Regions from separate parts of the Streptomyces sp. NPDC059743 genome, predicted to be linked through region 2. Evidence: riboswitches for the same ligand, from Rfam matches in the RefSeq annotation. Region 2 holds a riboswitch; each other region holds the start of a gene.
The links. A riboswitch is a leader RNA that binds a small molecule or an ion and turns the genes downstream of it on or off. The one in region 2 is predicted to bind cobalamin.
Positions count from the first base shown of each region.

Region 1: linked by a shared signal. The riboswitch ahead of ACFV6H_RS30165 (ABC transporter substrate-binding protein) and the one ahead of metE (5-methyltetrahydropteroyltriglutamate--homocysteine S-methyltransferase) in region 2 are both predicted to bind cobalamin.
Region 3: linked by a shared signal. The riboswitch ahead of ACFV6H_RS14295 (cobalamin biosynthesis protein) and the one ahead of metE (5-methyltetrahydropteroyltriglutamate--homocysteine S-methyltransferase) in region 2 are both predicted to bind cobalamin.
Region 4: linked by a shared signal. The riboswitch ahead of ACFV6H_RS24235 (CbtB domain-containing protein) and the one ahead of metE (5-methyltetrahydropteroyltriglutamate--homocysteine S-methyltransferase) in region 2 are both predicted to bind cobalamin.

Region 1 covers NZ_JBHWGS010000019.1:112,964-117,513, forward strand. The annotation lists gene ACFV6H_RS30155 (amino acid permease) at 243-1,709, shown strand; gene ACFV6H_RS30160 (Mov34/MPN/PAD-1 family protein) at 1,867-2,280, shown strand; cobalamin riboswitch at 2,282-2,402, shown strand; gene ACFV6H_RS30165 (ABC transporter substrate-binding protein) at 2,442-3,464, shown strand; gene ACFV6H_RS30170 (FecCD family ABC transporter permease) at 3,473-4,519, shown strand; gene ACFV6H_RS30175 (ABC transporter ATP-binding protein) at 4,516-4,550, shown strand, end outside.
Region 2 covers NZ_JBHWGS010000026.1:92,809-97,358, reverse strand. The annotation lists gene ACFV6H_RS35005 (MFS transporter) at 1-406, shown strand, start outside; partial or broken gene metE (5-methyltetrahydropteroyltriglutamate--homocysteine S-methyltransferase) at 424-2,739, opposite strand; cobalamin riboswitch at 2,951-3,231, opposite strand; gene ACFV6H_RS34995 (enoyl-CoA hydratase/isomerase family protein) at 3,335-4,429, shown strand; gene ACFV6H_RS34990 (TVP38/TMEM64 family protein) at 4,452-4,550, opposite strand, start outside.
Region 3 covers NZ_JBHWGS010000006.1:391,962-396,511, forward strand. The annotation lists gene ACFV6H_RS14290 (cobyric acid synthase) at 1-1,135, opposite strand, end outside; gene ACFV6H_RS14295 (cobalamin biosynthesis protein) at 1,132-2,244, opposite strand; cobalamin riboswitch at 2,277-2,418, opposite strand; gene ACFV6H_RS14300 (hypothetical protein) at 2,464-2,694, opposite strand; gene ACFV6H_RS14305 (anion permease) at 2,745-3,983, opposite strand; gene ACFV6H_RS14310 (class II aldolase/adducin family protein) at 4,158-4,550, shown strand, end outside.
Region 4 covers NZ_JBHWGS010000013.1:262,971-267,520, reverse strand. The annotation lists gene ACFV6H_RS24255 (DUF6597 domain-containing transcriptional factor) at 1-301, opposite strand, end outside; gene ACFV6H_RS24250 (TIGR03086 family metal-binding protein) at 365-934, shown strand; gene ACFV6H_RS24245 (GlsB/YeaQ/YmgE family stress response membrane protein) at 1,102-1,365, shown strand; gene ACFV6H_RS24240 (histidine phosphatase family protein) at 1,437-2,180, opposite strand; cobalamin riboswitch at 2,248-2,416, shown strand; gene ACFV6H_RS24235 (CbtB domain-containing protein) at 2,454-2,678, shown strand; gene ACFV6H_RS24230 (CbtA family protein) at 2,700-3,533, shown strand; gene cbiE (precorrin-6y C5,15-methyltransferase (decarboxylating) subunit CbiE) at 3,900-4,550, shown strand, end outside.

The DNA of each region.
Region 1 (4,550 bases), on a different contig from region 2:
CGACCTTTGCGGTTCGCGGCCTGATTCCTCCACTTCTTCCTGTGGGCTGTGCCACAGAACCGTCCGCCGGTGACCCCTGTCGCCGTGATAAATCTTCACGGCCCCCCGGGGACTCCACCCCTGTCCCCGGGGGTGCCTTCGCCGGCCGACCGCCGGCGGCACTCCATCCGTATCCGGGGGGATCACGAACCGGTCCGCGGCCGACGTCCGGCGCTGATCGGTATGGAGAAAGGGCGCACGACATGACCTCTGCCCAGGTCGACAAGGAATACGGCGGTGACCACGCCACGGCAGGACCCACCGGAGACGGCCCGGCCGAAGAGGGCTACGAACGGGGACTCGGCAGCCGCCAGGTCCAGATGATCGCCATCGGCGGCGCGATCGGTGTCGGACTCTTCATGGGCGCCGGAGCCAATATCGCCAAGGCGGGCCCCAGCATCATCCTCATGTACGCCCTCGCCGGCGTCGTGATCTTCTTCATCATGCGGGCGCTCGGCGAACTGCTGCTCTACCGGCCGGTCTCGGGCTCCTTCGCGGAGTACGCCCGTGAGTTCCTCGGCCCGTTCTTCGGCTTCGCCACCGGCTGGACGTACTGGCTGATGTGGGTCGTCACCGGGATGGCGGAGCTGACCGCCGCCGCGATCTACATCCACTTCTGGTTCCCGCAGATCCCTCAGTGGGTCAGCGCGCTGGTCTTCCTGGTGGTCCTCTTCGGCGTCAATCTGATCTCGGTGAAGATCTTCGGCGAGGTCGAGTTCTGGTTCTCGATGATCAAGGTCACCGCGATCATCGGCATGATCGTCATCGGTCTGGGCGTCCTCACCATCGGCTTCTCGGACGCCGGTGAGACCGCCGCCGCCTCCAACCTCTGGGCACATGACGGGATCTTCCCGAACGGCATCGGCTCCAGCCTGATGACTCTTCAGGGCGTGATGTTCGCCTATCTCGCCGTCGAGCTGGTCGGTGTGACCGCGGGCGAGTCCGAGAATCCCGAGAAGACGCTGCCCAAGGCCATCAACACACTGCCCTGGCGCATCATCGTCTTCTATGTCGGCGCGCTCTCCGTCATCCTCGCCGTCGTCAAGTGGACCGAGTTCTCCGCGGGCAACAGCCCGTTCGTGCACGCCTTCGAGAAGATGGGCATCCCGCTCGCGGCCGGCATCGTCAACTTCGTCGTACTGACCGCCGCGCTCTCCTCCTGCAACTCCGGGATGTACTCCACCGGCCGGATGCTGCGCGACCTCGCCGCCAACAGCGAGGCGCCCACGGTCTTCGGCAGGCTCAACTCCCGTAAGACGCCGGCCCTCGGCATCACCGTCTCCGCCGTGCTGATGGGCATCGGTGTGGTCCTCAACTATGTCGTCCCGGAGAAGGCCTTCGGCTATGTGACCTCCGTGGCCACCGCGGCCGGCATCTGGACCTGGATGATGATTCTGGCCAGCCATATCCGCTACCGCCGCGGTGTGGAGGCGGGCCGGCTGCCGGCCTCGTCCTTCCCGGCGCCGGGCGGCGCGCTCTTCAGCTGGGTCGCGGTGGCCTTCCTGGCGCTCGTCACCTGTCTGATCGCGTACGACAAGGACGCGCGGGTCTGTCTGTATGTGGCGGCGGTCTGGGCGGTGGGCCTGGCGGCCGGCTGGCAGTTCCTGAAGCGGCGCGACCCGGCGATCGCGGAGCGCGCCCAGCGGGAGTACGCCTCGGCGGCGGACTGACCGTACAAGCCTGACCGTACGGTTCGGCTCGTGCGCGTACGGGCCCGTATACCGCGGCCGTACGTCTGTCGGCCCTCGGATTCACTGATCCGAGGGCCTTCGTGGCCCGTCGGCACCGGCCCGTCTCCGGTCCGGCGCGGCCGTTTATATTCTCCTCATGCTCACCATCACCCAGGCCCTGCACGACCAGATCGTCGCGCACGCGCGAGCCGACCATCCCGACGAGGCCTGCGGAGTGGTCGCGGGCCCGGCGGGCAGCGGACGGGCCGAGCGGTTCATTCCCATGCTCAACGCAGCACGCTCGCCCACCTTCTACGAGTTCGACTCGGCGGATCTGCTCAAGCTCTACCGCGAGATGGACGACCGCGACGAGGAGCCGGTGATCATCTACCACTCGCACACCGCGACCGAGGCCTATCCGTCCCGTACGGACATCACCTACGCCAATGAGCCCGGCGCCCACTATGTGCTGGTCTCGACGGCGGACACGGACGACACGGGCCCGTTCCAGTTCCGCTCGTACCGGATCGTCGACGGCGAGGTCACCGAGGAGCCCGTCGAGATCGTCTGAGAGACTCACGGCTGAACCAGGGCGGCAGGACCCAGGAAGCCGGTGCGAAACCGGCGCGGTCCCGCCACTGTGACCAAGCTCCGCTTGGCAGCCAGGAACTGACCTGCCGCCCTTCTCCCACCAGCCAGGGGACGCGGAAATCCCCCGGAGGAGGCCCAGCCGTGTCTGTTCCGTCCCGGCGCCGCCGTGCGCTCACGCCCGCCGTCATATCCGCCGCCGCGATCGCCGTACTGCTCCCGCTCGCCGCCTGTGGCACCACCACGGACGCCGCCGAGCCGGCGGACGGCGGGCCCGCCGCGAAGGCCGCGCCCGGCTTTCCGTACACCGTCACCAACTGCGGTGTGACGACCACCTACCAGGCGCCGCCGAAGCGTGTGGTCACCATGAACCAGCACGTCACCGAGGTCATGCTCGCGCTCGGCCTGGAGAAGTCCCTGGTCGGCACCGCCTATCTGGACGACCGGATCCTGCCCGCCTACGAGAAGGCGTACAAGAGCGTCCCGGTCCTCGCCGAGGAGTATCCGTCCAAGGAGAGACTGCTCGCGGCGAATCCCGACTTCGTCTACGGCGGATACGCCAGCGCCTTCGACGCCAAGGACGGCCGCAGCCGCGACGATCTCAAGGCGGCCGGTATCAACACCCGGCTCAATCTGGAGAACTGCGCGGACGGCACGACCTCGATGGACGACGTCTACCGGGAGGTCGAGGAGACCGGCCGCACCTTCGGCGTCCAGGACCGCGCCGAGCAGTGGATCGCGGACGCACGCACCACCGTCGCGTCCACCGCCGACGAGCTGAAGGGCGTCGCACCGCTCTCCGTCTTCGTCTACGACAGCGGCGACAAGACCGCTTTCACCGCGGGCGGCAAGGGCATCGGCAATGAGCTGATCGAGCTGGCCGGCGGGCGCAATGTCTTCGCCGACCTCGACAAGTCCTTCGGCGACGCCACCTGGGAACAGGTCGTCGCGCGCGAGCCCGAGGTCATCGTCATCTACGACTACGGCGCCACCACCGTCGCACAGAAGAAGAAGCGCCTGCTGGAGGACCCGGTCCTCAAGGACATACCGGCCATCAGGAACCAGCGGTTCGCCGTCATGCCGCTCTCGGACGTGGTCCTCGGCGTACGGGCACCGGCCGCCGTCGAACGCCTCGCGGCCCAGCTCCATCCCGAGTCCGTGAAGTAAGCGCCGCCATGACACGCGCCACCGCGCCCGCCCGTGCCCACGGGCGGCTCCGCCGCACCCTGGTGCTCGGCTCCCTGGCCGCCGCGCTCGCCGTCGCCGTCGTCGCGGGCCTCGCACTCGGCTCCGTACGGATCCCGCCCGGTCAGGTGATCACGATCCTGACCGGCCGCGCGGAGCCCGGCCCGTTCCGCACCATCGTGCTCGACGTACGGCTGCCGAGAGTGCTGCTCGGTGTGATCGTCGGCGCCGGGCTCGCCGTCGTCGGCGCCGTCCTCCAGGCGCTCGTACGCAACCGGCTCGCCGATCCGTTTCTGCTCGGCATCTCCTCCGGCGCCTCCACCGGCGCCGTGCTGGTGCTGGTCCTCGGCATCGGCGGCGGAGTGACCACCACCGTCGCGATGCCGGCCGCCGCCTTCGCCGGCGCGCTCCTCGCGCTGGCGCTGGTGTACGGGCTGGCCCGGCGCGGCTCCACGATGACCGGCGGCGGGCTCGTGCTCGCGGGCGTCGCCGTCTCGTACATCCTCTCCGCGCTCACCACCCTCATCCTGGTCGTCTCCGCCAGGCCCGAGCACTTCCAGGAGGCGCTGTACTGGTCGCTGGGCGGCCTCGGCAGCGCCCGCTGGGCCACGCTCGTACCGCCCGCCGTCGCGCTCACCGCCGGGACCGCCCTGCTCATGGCGCTGGCCAGACCGCTCGATCTGCTGCTGGCGGGCGAGGAGGGCGCGACCGTGCTCGGTCTCGACACCTCGCGCTTCCGCGCCGCGGTCTTCGTCCTCGCCTCCCTGGTCACGGCCGTGATGGTGGCCGCGAGCGGCGCGGTCGGCTTCATCGGGCTGCTGGCGCCGCACGCCGCCCGGATGGCCGTCGGCGCCGGTCACCGGGCGCTGCTGCCCGTCGCGGCGCTGGGCGGAGCGGTCGTCCTGGTCGTCGCCGATCTCGCGGCCCGTACCGTCGCCGCGCCGCAGGACATCCCGGTCGGTGTGCTCACCGCGCTCACCGGCGGGCCGCTGTTCCTGTGGCTGATGCGCCGCCGCCCGGAAGGAGCGCCCGTATGAGCGCCTCCACTGGTGCCCCCGCAGGCGCCTT
Region 2 (4,550 bases):
GCTCGCGGTACCGCTGTCCGCCGCCGCACTGGCGGCGGTGATGTTCCTGACGGGCATCTCCGTGGAGGTCTTCGGCGTGTCATGGATGACGGCCCTGCACCAGGAGATCCCGGAGGAGAAGTTCTCCCGAGTCTCGGCGTACGACTGGCTGGGCTCGATCGGCATGGTCCCGCTGGCCACGGCGCTCGCGGGACCGGCGGAGAGCGCCTTCGGGCGGAGCGCGGCGCTCTGGGGCTGCTCGGCGCTGATCGTCCTGCTGACGGCGGCGGTCCTGACCGTGCCCGATGTACGCCGGCTGACCCGCCGCACGGAGAAGGTCGCCGCCGATTCGTCCTCGGCCGTCGGGCGGACCGATCCGGCCCGCCCGGCGACCGAGGACACCACGTCGCCCTCAGCCGCGCCTTAGGCCCCTCCCTGGCTGCCTTACGAGAAGCGGCTCCGTGTCGTCCGTGCCGCCGCCACCAGGTTCTCCAGGGACGTACGGACCTCGGACCAGCCGCGTGTCTTCAGACCGCAGTCGGGATTGACTCAGAGCCGCCGCGCCGGGACCGCCTCAAGTGCCGTGCCCAGCAAGGCGGTCATCTCCTCGGCCGAGGGCACGCGCGGTGAGTGGATGTCGTACACACCAGGGCCCACCTCGCGCGGATAGCCCGCCGCCGCCAGCTCGTCGGCGACCCGCATATGGGAGCGCGCGGCCTCCAGGCTGATCACATCGGCGTCCAGGTCGTCGATGGCGCGGATGATGTCGCCGAACTCCGCGTAGCACATATGCGTATGGATCTGGGTGTCGGGACGGACGCCCGCCGTCGTCAGCCGGAACGCCTCCGTCGCCCAGTCCAGATACGCCGGCCGGTCCGCCGCGCGCAGCGGCAGCGTCTCCCGCAGCGCCGGTTCGTCCACCTGGATGACGGCCGTACCGGCCGCCTCCAGATCCGCGACCTCGTCCCGCAGCGCGAGCGCCACCTGCCGGGCGGTCTCGCCAAGCGGCTGGTCGTCCCGGACGAACGACCAGGCCAGCATGGTGACCGGGCCCGTCAGCATGCCCTTGACGGGCCGGTCCGTCAGCGACTGCGCGTACGACGTGGTGGCGACGGTCATCGGCGCGGGCCGCGAGATGTCGCCCGCCAGGATCGGCGGACGGACATAGCGGGTGCCGTACGACTGGACCCAGCCGTGCCGTGTGGCGAGATATCCGGTCAGCCGCTCGGCGAAGTACTGCACCATGTCGTTGCGTTCTGGCTCGCCGTGCACCAGGACATCGATGCCCGCCTTCTCCTGGAAGGAGACGACCTCTCGGATCTCGGCCGCGATGCGCTCCTCGTATCCGGTCCCGTCCAGCCGCCCGGCCCGCAGTTCGGCGCGCGCCGTACGCAACTCGTCGGTCTGCGGGAACGATCCGATGGTGGTCGTCGGCAGCGGAGGCAGACCGAGGCGCGCGTGCTGGGCGGCGGTGCGCTCGGCGTACGGCTGGTCCCGGTGGGCGTCCGCGTCCGTCACCGCCGCCGCGCGGGCCCGTACCGCCGGATCGCAGGTGATCGCCGAGGCGGCACGGGAGGCGAGATCGGCGCGGTTGGCGGCGAGCCGGGCCGCGACGGTGTCGGTGCCCTGCGCCAGGCCCCGGGCGAGAGTGACGACCTCGTCGGTCTTCTGGCGCGCGAAGGCCAGCCACCGGGTGAGCTGCGGATCGAGATCCCGCTCGGCGGCGCTGTCCAGCGGGACATGGAGCAGCGAGCAGGATGTCGACACATCGACCTGTTCGGCCAGACCGAGCAGAGTGGCGAGCGTGGTCAGCGAGGCCGCGAGATCGTTGATCCACACATTGCGGCCGTCCACCACTCCGGCGATCAGCCGCTTGCCAGGCAGCCCGCCGACCGCCGCGAGATCGGTGAGATTGGCGGCGGCAGGGCCGGTGAAGTCCAGCGCGAGCCCTTCGACCGGTGCCTTCGCCAGTACGGGCAGGGCCTCGCCGAGCCGGTCGAAGTAGGACGCCACCAGAAGCTGAGGCCGGTCGGTGAGCGCGCCGAGTTCACGGTAGGCGCGCGCGAGCGCGGTCAGCTCGGCGGGCGTACGGTCCTGGACGAGCGCGGGCTCGTCGAGCTGCACCCATTGCGCACCGGCCGCGCGCAGATCGGCCAGCACCTCCGCGTACACCGGCAGCAGCCGGTCGAGCAGGGTGAGCGGCTCGAAACCGTCGGCCACGCCCGGCGCGGGCTTGGCGAGCAGCAGATAGGTGAGCGGGCCGACCAGCACCGGCCGGGCGGCGGTGTGGCCGAGCGCTACGGCCTCACGCAGCTCCGCGACCTGCTTGTCCGAGTGCGCGGAGAAGACGGTGTCCGGGCCCAACTCCGGGACGAGATAGTGGTAGTTGGTGTCGAACCACTTGGTCATCTCCAGCGGCGCCACATCCTGGGCACCGCGCGCCATGGTGAAGTAGCCGTCGAGCGCGTCGGCCTCGACGGCAGCCCGGTGTCGGGCCGGGACCGCGCCGACCATCACACTGGTGTCGAGCACATGGTCGTAGTACGAGAAGTCGCCCGTGGGCACTTCGTGGAGACCGGAGTCGGCCAGCCGGCGCCAGTTGTCGCGGCGCAGTCCTGCGGCCGTCTCCCGCAGCGTGTCCGCGGTGATCCGGCCCTTCCAGTACCCTTCGACGGCCTTCTTCAGTTCGCGGTCGGCGCCCTGGCGCGGATAGCCGAGGACGGTGGCCCTCGGCGTCGGCCTTGACCTCGAACTCGACATCGGACTCGGATGTGACCGGGCTGCCGCGGCTGCGGACTTGGGTGTCACGGGACTCTCCTTCGCGAGTCGTGCGGGAACGATCCCGGCGGAACTCGTAGGAGGCGAAGGAACGGAAGCCGGGACGGTGCCGCGCTCCACGCAGCCACGTGTCGCACACGCCCGCCCATATCCGCCGACCCGCCCACGAGGTCACCGAGATCTCCGTGTGCGGTGCTCGCACACGGGCAGTGGCAGGTCTTCGGACTTGTGGGCACACCTCGTGGCCGTGGCCGTTGGCCGTGACCATTGGCTGTTAACCGTTGGCCGTACGTATGACGTACGTACCGGTACGAGGCTCCTACTGGCCGTCGCTTCCCGGACGCGGTGCGTCCAGTGCGTATGACGGCGGTCGTTCCCACTCACCGCTGCGGGGCAGTCCCGGATTTCCACCGGGTTCCCTCTTACGACGCGGCTGCCTGGCGGACAGCGCGAACCGACTGCGTGTCCAGCCTAGAGGCTCGTGTGACGCGGCGGCCAGCCCGGTCCGGGGAACGGACCTGACGACCTTGGACGTACTTTCCTTGGACGGCTTCGGGCGTGCCGGATACTGGGCGGCATGGTCCACGACGACGAACCGGTACTGCTCGGCCGGGCCGGCCGCACCGCCCGCATCACGCTCAACCGCCCTCGCGCGCTCAACGCCCTCACCCACCCGATGGTCCTGCGGATCTCCGAGGCCCTCGCGGAGTGGGAGGACGACGAGAGCGTCACGGCGGTGCTCATCTCGGGCGCCGGCGAGCGCGGTCTGTGCGCCGGCGGCGACATCCGCGCGATCCATGAGGACGCGCGCGCCGGAAGCTCCGCCTCGCCCGACTTCTGGCGCGACGAGTACCGGCTCAACGCCCGTATCGCCCGCTTCACCAAGCCCTATGTCGCGCTGATGGACGGCATCGTGATGGGCGGCGGAGTCGGTGTCTCGGCGCACGGCAGTCTGCGGATCGTCACCGAACGGTCGGCGGTCGCCATGCCCGAGACCGGAATCGGTCTGGTCCCCGACGTCGGCGGCACCTATCTGCTCTCCCGCGCGCCGGGCGAGCTGGGGACGCATCTCGCCCTGACCGGCAGGGCGGTGGGCGCGGCGGACGCGCTGCTGTGCGGGCTCGCGGACCACTTCGTACCTTCGGAGCGGCTGGCCGCACTGCGTACCGCGCTGGCCGGGCCCGGGATACGCGAGGCGGCGGACGTCATCGGGACGGTACGCGCGTACGGGACCGAGTACGGGACTGAGCACGGGACGGCCGTGCCCGAGGGCCAACTCGCCGCGGACCGCGAGTGGATCGACACCTGTTACGCGGCCGACTCGGTGGAGGAGATCGTCGAGCGGCTGCTCGGCAGTGGCCGGCCCGCGGCGAAAGAGGCCGCGGAAACGATCCTGACTCGGTCGCCCACCGCGCTCAAGGCGACACTCGAAGCGATGCGCCGGGCCCGTCGGCTGCCGACGCTGGAGCGCGTGCTCGACCAGGAGTACCGCGCCTCGTGCGCCGCGCTGGCCACCCACGATCTGCGGGAGGGCATCCGCGCGCAGGTCATCGACAAGGACCGCAGACCGCGGTGGTCACCCAGGGAATTGACAGACGTCACCGAGGCCGATGTGGCGCGGTTCTTCGCGGCGCCGCCGGGCGGCGACCTCGGGCTGGCCGCTGTGAGCTGACGGCAGGGCTTCAGTGCACCGGTCAGCGGCGGAGGTGGTGGCGCTTGCGCCAGGCGACCACCGCCGCGACCAGACCGGAGATCACGATGAAGCCCATGGCGATCAGGAACACCGGTGATGT
Region 3 (4,550 bases), on a different contig from region 2:
GCCCGGCCACGGCGCCCGCCCGTGACTCCACCTCGTCCTCGATGTGCTCGCCGAGGATCTGATAGCCGCCGCAGATCCCGAGCACGGGACGGCCCTCGGCGGCCCGGCGCGCGAGCGCGTCGGCGAGCCCGCGCTCCCGCAGCCATGCCAGCGCCTTCACCGTGCCGCGCGTGCCGGGCACCACCACGAGATCGGCGTCGGCCAGCTCCTCGGGACGGTCCACGAACCGTACGACGACGCCCGGTTCGGCCGCGAGCGCGTCCACATCGGTGAAGTTGGACATCAGCGGTACGGCGCAGACCGCGATCCGCAGCACCTCCTCGCCGTACGGGCGGGCCACCAGGGACTCGCGCACGGCGCCGCGCAGCGAGATACGCAGTCCGTCCTCCTCGTCGATGCCCAGCCCGTGCCGCCAGGGCAGCACTCCGAGCGTCGCCCGGCCGGTCAGGCCGCGCAGCATCTCAAGACCGGGCTCCAGCAGGGACACATCGCCGCGGAACTTGTTGACGAGATAGCCCGCGATCAGCTCCTGGTCCTGCGGGCTCAGCAGCGCGGTCGTACCGAAGAACGAGGCGAAGACTCCGCCGCGGTCGATGTCGCCGACCACCACCACCGGCAGCCGCGCGGCGCGTGCGATTCCCATGTTGACGATGTCGGTACGGCGCAGATTGATCTCGGCCGGGCTGCCCGCGCCCTCGCAGATCACGGCGTCATGGGTGGCGCGCAGCTCCTCCAGACACTCCAGGACCGGGCCGAGCAGGGCCTCCCGGCGTCCGCCGCGCAGCGCGCTCCCGGAGTTCTCGGAGCTGCCGAAGAATCCCTTGGCGCTCAGCTCGCCCACCGGCCGTCCCATCAGCACCACCTGGCTGCTGCGGTCGCCGCCGGGCTTCAGCAGGACGGGATTCATCAGCGCGGTCGGCTCCACCCGGGCCGCCTGGGCCTGCATCGCCTGCGCCCGTCCGATCTCCGCGCCCTCGCGCGTCACGAACGAATTCAGCGACATGTTCTGCCCTTTGAAGGGCGCGACCTTCACTCCACGGCGTACCAGCCAACGGCAGATCCCGGCCGTGACGACGCTCTTGCCCGCGTCCGAGGTGGTCCCGGCCACCAGCAGGCCTCCGCCGCGCCCGCTCATTCGCGTCCCCTTCCGGTCTCCGCCGTACGACGGCCTGTCTCGGCCGTACGGCGGCGTATCGCGCCGTACGCGAACCGGCCGGCGACACAGACCGCGAGGGCGTATCCGCTCACCCGGCGCGACAGCCGTACGGCCCGTTCGATGTCCGCCGTCTCCACGGGCCGCCCTTCGCCGTTCAGTACGGGCCGGTGCTCCACCCGTCCGCCGTACGTGAGCGTCCCGCCGAGCCGTACGCCCAGCGCGCCCGCGAACGACGCCTCCACCGGGCCCGCGTTGGGACTCGGATGCTTCCGCGCGTCCTGCCGTACCGCCCGCAGGGCCGCGCGCGGATCGTCGCCCGCCACCGCCGCCAGCGCGGCGGTCAGCCGGGCTCCGGGCCAGCCGGCCAGATCGTCCAGCCGGGCCGACGCCCAGCCGAATCTGCGGTAGCGGGCGGACTTGTGACCCACCATCGCGTCCAGGGTGTTCACGGCCCGGAATCCCACGAGACCGGGCACGCCCGCGATCGCTCCCCACACCAGCGCGCCGACGACGGCGTCCGAGGTGTTCTCGGCGACGGACTCCACGACGGCACGGGCGAGCTGCTGTCCGTCCAGCGCCTGCGGATCGCGCCCGCACAGCCGTGGCAGCCGCTCCCTGGCCAGCTCAATGTCTCCGGCGGTGAGCGCGGCGCCGATGGCGCGTGCCTCCCGGCCGAGCGAGGTGCCGCCGACGACGGACCAGGTGGCCAGAGCGGTCAGTGCGACGGAAGCGGCACGGCTTTCCCGTACGGCACGTACGCCCGGAACGGCCCGCGTGGCCCGTACGCCCTGCGCGACCCGTACGGTCCGCGTGATCCGTACCGCCTGTGTACTGCGGGCGGCGACGACCGCGAGGCCGACGGCGCCTCCGGCGCATACCAGCGTGTGCAGCGCGCCCCAGCCGCGGTGGTCGTGCCACAGCGCCCGCTCGACGGCGCCCGCCGCCCGGCCGAACGCGGCCACCGGATGCCCTCGGCGCGGATCGGCGAACACCCGGTCGCCCAGCAGTCCCAGGGCCGCGCCGTACGCGAAGATCCGTCCGGCGGCCGAACCGCCGCCGCGCACGACGGCCGAACCGCTGCCAGGCATGGCGAAATGTCCTCACTCAGGGTCCGCGCCCCGGCTCGACGTGGTGCGGCGGCGAGAGTTCCTGGCTCCCGGGAGACAACTCCCGGTGACAGTGGCGGGACCGCGCCGGATTCGCACCGGCTTCCTCTTCTGCCGCCGTAATGGCCCCGGCAGTCCACCACGCCCGCGAACACCCGTCAACTCATCGCTGACCTGCGACGGGACAGGGTGAGGCGTGCGTCACGCGACGATCAGCCAGATCCCGTACGCCACGGCCGCCGCGCACAGGGCGAAGCAGGCGTACGCGCCCGTGCGCGCCAGAGCCGCCGGGCCCGTAACGCCGCCCTGCCCGCCGGCGGACTCCTGCTTGGCGAGACCGACGACGCCCAGGGTGAACAAGCCCACCAGGGCGACGGTCACCACGAGGCTGACTCCGAAGACGGAACCCAGCGCTGCCCAGTCGATGTTCATACGTTCGCTCGCTCTTCCTTGAGACCGTGGCGGTTCGGGCGGTGGGTGATTCAGACCGTGGCGGTTCGGGCCGGCTCACCGGCGCTGCCCGGTGGGGACGGAATGGTGGTCGACAGATCCTGCGTCGCACCGGCCGTGATGCCGTTGGCCAGGACACCGGCGGGCTCTCCACCCGGGAATCCGGCCTCGTCGGCGTCGGTGACATTGGTGTGGTCGACCGGGCGGCGGCGCGAGGCGAGCCAGATCGCGCCGGAGCACGCGAGGAGCAGCGCGGCGACCACCGCGACGCCCCAACTGCCCTGGCCGGTCAGGAACTCCGCGCAGGCCGCGACCAGACCCGCGGCGGGCAGCGTCAGTCCCCAGGCGATGAACATCCGCGTGGCGGTCGACCAGCGGACCACACCGCCCTTACGGCCGAGTCCCGCGCCCATCACGGCGCCGGAGCAGGACTGGGTGGTGGAGAGCGAGAAACCGAGGTGCGAGGAGGCCAGGATGACGGTCGCGGCACTGGTCTGGGCGGCGAAGCCCTGCTGCGGCCTCAGCTCGGTGAGCCCGGTGCCCATGGTGCGGATGATCCGCCAGCCACCGAGATAGGTGCCGAGCGCGATCGCCGTGCCCGCCGAGACGATGACCCACAGCGGCGGATTGGAGCCGGGCGCGAGGACACCGCCGGTGACGAGCGCGAGCGTGATGACGCCCATGGTCTTCTGCGCGTCATTGGTGCCGTGCGCCAGGGAGACCAGACCGGCGGAGGCGATCTGTCCCGCGCGGTAGCCCTTGGCGGTGGCCTTGTCGTCCGTACGGCGGCCGATACGGTACGTCAGTCCGGTGGCCAGCAGCGCCGCGAGACCGGCGACGACCGGCGCGGCGAGCGCCGGGATCAGCACCTTGGTGATGACAACACCGCCGTTGACTCCGGAGGTGCCGACGGACATCAGCGTGGCGCCGATCAGTCCGCCGAAGAGGGCGTGGGAGGAGCTCGACGGCAGACCGACCAGCCAGGTGAGCAGATTCCAGAGGATGGCGCCGACGAGCGCCGCGAAGATCACTTCGGTCCGGATGCCGTTCTCGTTGATCAGCCCGCCGGAGATCGTTCTGGCGACCTCCACGGAGAGGAACGCGCCGGCCAGATTCAGCACGGCGGACATGGCCACCGCGGTCTTGGGCTTCAGGGCGCCGGTCGAGATGGTCGTCGCCATCGCGTTGGCGGTGTCATGGAAACCGTTTGTGAAATCGAACACGAGCGCCGTCACGATCACGATCGCGAGCAGCAGTGTGAGGTGTTCCATTTACCCAGGCAATCGTTCGACGTAGGGGGCCTCGGTGAACGTAGGGAGTCATGGTGAACGGGAGATGAACTGAACAGGTATTCGTGGTGTCTCGAACTGACGCCGCGTGATTCTGTTCGGATGATCCGGAGAACAGGCGTACGGGCCGCCGGGCACTCCTGGCAGGATCACGGTATGACCGATCAGGAGAATCAGGACGCGATCGACCGGGCCTGGCGGGACCTGGTGAACACCGCCCGCAGAACGGCTTCCGAGGGACTGGTCGTCGGCACCTCGGGCAATGTCTCGGTACGGGCCGGCGGACTCGTTCTGGTCACGCCGAGTGGAATTCCGTATGAACAGCTCGGTCCCGAGGACGCCATCGGCGTCGACCTGGACGGCCGGCAGGTCCTCGGCGAGTTCACTCCCACGAGTGAGCTGCCACTGCATCTCGCGGTGTACCGGCACACCTCGGCGTCGGCCGTGGTCCACACGCACGCCGTGCACGCCACCGCCGTCTCCACGCTCGTACCGGAACTGCCGCTGATCCACTACATGTCGGCGGCGTTCGGCGGACCCGTCCGGGTC
Region 4 (4,550 bases), on a different contig from region 2:
GCACTCCGCACATCCGGCCCCGCCCTTCCAGCCGCTGTGCGAAAAGTTCCAGGCCGATGCCCGCGACCTCCGCGAAGGGCGGGCTGTCGGGCCCGTGTCCGAAGCGCTGGAAGACCACGTTCACCGAGGGATGCGGCACCACGTGGGAGACGTACGGCCGGGCCAGATCCCAGTCGATCAGCCAGTAGTGCTCCAGATACGGCCGCAGGGCCGGCGCCGGTTCGCGGCGCCGGAAACGTACCCGCGCGAACAGCTCGGGAGCGTCGACGATGCCCCGGGTGTCGCGCCGTGGACCTGCCATGGGCAGATCCTATGTCGCGTTTGTTCAAGACGCCGGGAGTAGCCGGTTCATACGGTCGGGGCCATGAGCGACAAGATCAGCAAGCTGTTGGAGGTGGCGGCCGACCGTACCGTCACCGTCATTCGAGGTATCACCGACGACCAGCTCACCGCACCGACTCCGTGCAGTGAGTACGACGTACACGCCCTGGCCGACCATCTCTTCCAGGTCGTCGTCAACTTCCAGGCGCTGGCGGCCAAGAAGGACGCCGATTTCGGCGCCGCCCCGGAGCATCTGGAGGGTGAGTGGCGCGAGCGGTTCGCCGACGAGACCGTACGGCTCGTCGCGGCCTGGGACGCGCCGGGCGCCGAGGAGGGCACCTCGGGGGCCATGGGGCTGCCGGCCAGAACGGTGGGCGCGATGGTGGTCGGCGACCTGGCCGTGCACGGGTGGGATCTGGCGCGGGCGACGGGACAGCCGTACGAGCCGGATCCGGCGCTCGTCGAGATGCTCGGCGAGGAGTTCGCGGCGCTGGCGCCGACGGCACGGGAGATGGGGATGTTCGGGGAGCCGGTGCCGGTGGCGGAGGACGCCGGTCCGTTCGAGGTGCTGCTGGCCGCGACGGGACGTGCCCCGCACTGGAGCCACTCGTAGCGTCTCGGGATGTCTCGGGACGTCCCGTGGACGTTCGCCCTTCCACCGCCCGCGTTCCTCAAACCGAACTGGCGAGCTATCGCACTCCTGGACTGAACGCGTATTCGGCGGGCAGACGTTCTGACAGACACCACGAACGGCAGCGAATGTGGTGAGAAGGAGTGGATATGGAGATCTCCGGTATTTTCACGGCCATAGTGATCGGCATCGTCATCGGTGTGCTGGGACGGCTCGTTGTCCCAGGGCGCCAGCACATCGGTGTGCTGTGGACGATCGCCGTCGGTATCGTCGCGGCCCTGATCGGTACGGCTCTGGCGGCGGCCGTCGGTGTCGCCGATACGGACGGTCCCGACTGGATCGAGTGGATAATCCAGATCGGTCTGGCGGCGGTGGGTGTCGCCGCGCTGGACCGGGCCAAGGCGCGCCGCTGACCGAGTTTGCCGGGGTGCGCGGGGTGCCTGGGGTGTCCGGGTGTACGGCGCCGGGGGTCGGCGGACGGTCCTCAGGGTGCGGCGGTGTGGGTGTGTAGAGGACGGCCGGCAAGCAGATTCCAGCGGCCACTGCGCCCGCTGAGTTCGGTGAGGGACAGAGGCCGTACGTCAATCCTCCAGAACGACTGCGGGGAGGCGCCGAGGGCGTGGACGGCGGCGGCGCGGATGATGTCGGGTTCCGCCACGGCGATGACGCGTCCGCCCGGGTCCTCGCCGGAGTCGGAGCCGAGGTTGTCGAGCCAGTGGCCGACACGGGTGTGGAAGGTCAGCAAGGACTCTCCGCCATGGGGTGCGGACGTGGGATCGGAGAGCCAGACGGCCACGGACTCCGGTTCTTCGGCGGCCACTTCATCGAGAGTCCTGCCCTGCCAGCGGCCCATCGCGCAGGGTGCGAGGTCGGACAGCGGCTTGGCGTCCAGGCCGAGGATCTCGGCGGTACGGCGACAGCGGTGAGAGGGGGAGACATAGAGGGCGGCGGCGCGGGGGAAGGTCTCCCGTACGGCTTGGGCCTGCCGGAGCCCGAGGGGATCGAGGGCGTCGGGTGTGTCGGGTGCGCTGAGTGTGTGGGCGCCAGTGCCGGTGCCACTGCCAGAGGTGGTGGCGGTGCCCGAGGCGTTGGTGGCGGTGTCGGTGGCGGTGTTTGGGCCAGTGTCCGAGGCCGGGTCCGTATCGCTGCGGTCGGTGCTCTTGGGGAAACGGGCCTCGCGCAGGGCCGTGCTGATGGCCGGTGAGATGAGCGTCACCCGGGTCGTCATACGGCTCTCCTCGCTCGGGTCCTGGCGGTCATTGCAGGCCCGTCGCAGGCCTGGCGTCGGTCGAGGTCCTCTTGGCCCGTCTGTCGGTTCGCGATACCTTCACGTCGATATCACGACGGCGGGACGGAAGTCCGGTGAGAGTCCGGCACGGTCGCGCCACTGTATGCCGGGTGTCGGCTGCGCAACAGCGCAGCGGAGCCCGGTCAGTCAGACCCGACGGCCGTCGTTCGAGCTCCACCGAATGGGACGCGAGTTCCCCAAGGAGGTTCCGCCATGGCTGAGTCCATAGCCCCGCCGACCGTTTCGCCCGTCAGCGTCAAGGTGACTCCGCTTCCACTGCGCGCGGTTCTGCCGTGGGCGGTGTTCGTAGGCACTCTGATGCTGGTGCTGCTGTACTTCGTCGGCGCCGAGCAGGGCGCGACGTCGGTGTTCTCGGGTGAGGGTGTGCACGAGTGGGTGCACGACGGCCGTCATCTGCTCGGTTTTCCCTGCCACTGAGCGCTGACGGAGATCACGCACATGCATGCCTCCACCGTCAGAACTCTCCTGGTCCGCGGCATGATCGCGGGTGTGCTGGCCGGGCTCTTCGCGTTCGCGCTGGCATATCTGGCCGGTGAGCCTTCCGTACGGGACTCCATCGCGCTGGAGGAGACCCAGTCGGCACCGGCAGCGGAGCACGCGCACGCACCCGCAGCGGCAACGGCGCATGAGCACGGCGAAGAAGAGGAGGAACTGGTCAGTCGGCCGGTCCAGTCGACGTTCGGGCTGGCCACCGGTGTCCTGGTGTACGGAGTGGCCCTGGGCGGAATCGCCTCGCTGGTCTTCTCCGTCTGTCTGGGCAGGATCGGCGGATTCGGGCCGAGGGCGACCGCGGCGCTGATCGCGGGAGCGGCCTTCACCACGGTCTATCTGGTGCCGTTCCTGAAGTATCCGGCGACCCCGCCCGCGGTGGGCAACCCGGACACCATCGGTAAGCGCACCACGCTGTTCTTCCTGATGATCGTGCTCAGCGTGCTGCTGGCCGTCGTCGCCGTCATCGCGGGCAGACGGCTCGCTCCGAAGTTGGGTAACTGGAACGCGTCCGTTGTCGCCGGTGCCGGTTATGTCGTCGCGGTGGCGGTCGCCTGTCTTGTTCTGCCCGCCAACTCCGATGCCGTCCGGGAAACCTTCCCGGCTGCTCTTCTCTGGGAATTTCGGCTGGCGTCGGTCGCCGTGCAGGCGCTGCTGTGGACGGCCTTCGGGCTGATCTTCGGCGCGCTGGCCGAGCGGGTGCTCCAGCCCGGCGGCCGGGGCGCCTCCGCGGCGAGGACGGACGCCGATGGAGTCACCTCGCCGGTGAGGACCGTCGGCTGACGCTCCGTCCGCCTCCGGCTCTTCTGAGAGAACTGGCGATCCGCTAGCGAGTGCATCCAGCCGCCCCAGCCGCCCCATTCGCACAGCCACATGCCGACGGCTACGTCCGGCCGAGGTGGGGCGGCCTGGGCGGCCCGGGCGGTACCAGGAGCCGGAGACCTGGGTTCCCGAAGCCGAAGCAGCAAAGCGCGAGCCGTGCCACGTGATCCGCTGCGCCACAGGACTCGCGAGAGAGACGAGGTGGGCGTGCGCTCCGGGCCTGGGTCCGTCGGAGGCGAGCGCGGGCCCGCCGAGGGCGGGAGATGACTGGACAGTAGAGTTTGGGGCCGGTCTTTCTCCAGCTCAGAAGCGCAGAGGTGTATCGCAGTGAGCGCAGCACCGTCTCCCGCCGTAGCGCACGTGGTGACCGTCGTGGGGATCGGTGCCGACGGCTGGGCAGGGCTCTCCGGCGTGGGACGGGAGGCTCTGCGGGCGGCCGAGGTGGTGGTCGGCGGAGCACGGCAGTTGGCGCTGCTGCCGGAGGATGAGTGTGCGGGCGAGCGGGTGGTGTGGCCGTCGCCGTTGCGGCCCGCCGTGCCTCGGGTGCTCGCGGCCCATGCGGGCCGGCGGATCTGTGTGCTGGCGAGCGGGGACCCGATGTTCTACGGGATCGGGCGGACGCTCGCGGAGGTGGTGGGGGCCGGGGCGCTGCGGGTGCTGCCGCATCCGTCGTCCGTGTCGTACGCCTGTGCCCGGCTCGGCTGGCCGGTGGAGGACACGGAGGTCGTCACTCTGGTCGGCCGTCCCGCCGAGCGGCTCGCCGCGGCCCTGCACGACGGCCGTCGGGTGCTCGTACTCAGCGCGGGCGCGGAGACACCGGCCGAGGTGGCGGCGCTGCTGCGGGACCGGGGTTTCGGGCCGAGCCGTATGTACGTACTCGAACAACTCGGCGGCGGGGAGCGGGAACGGCGTGTCGAGGGCCTCGCGCAGGACTGGGCCGAGCCGTCCGGTGATCCGCTGAACGTCGTGGCGGTCGAA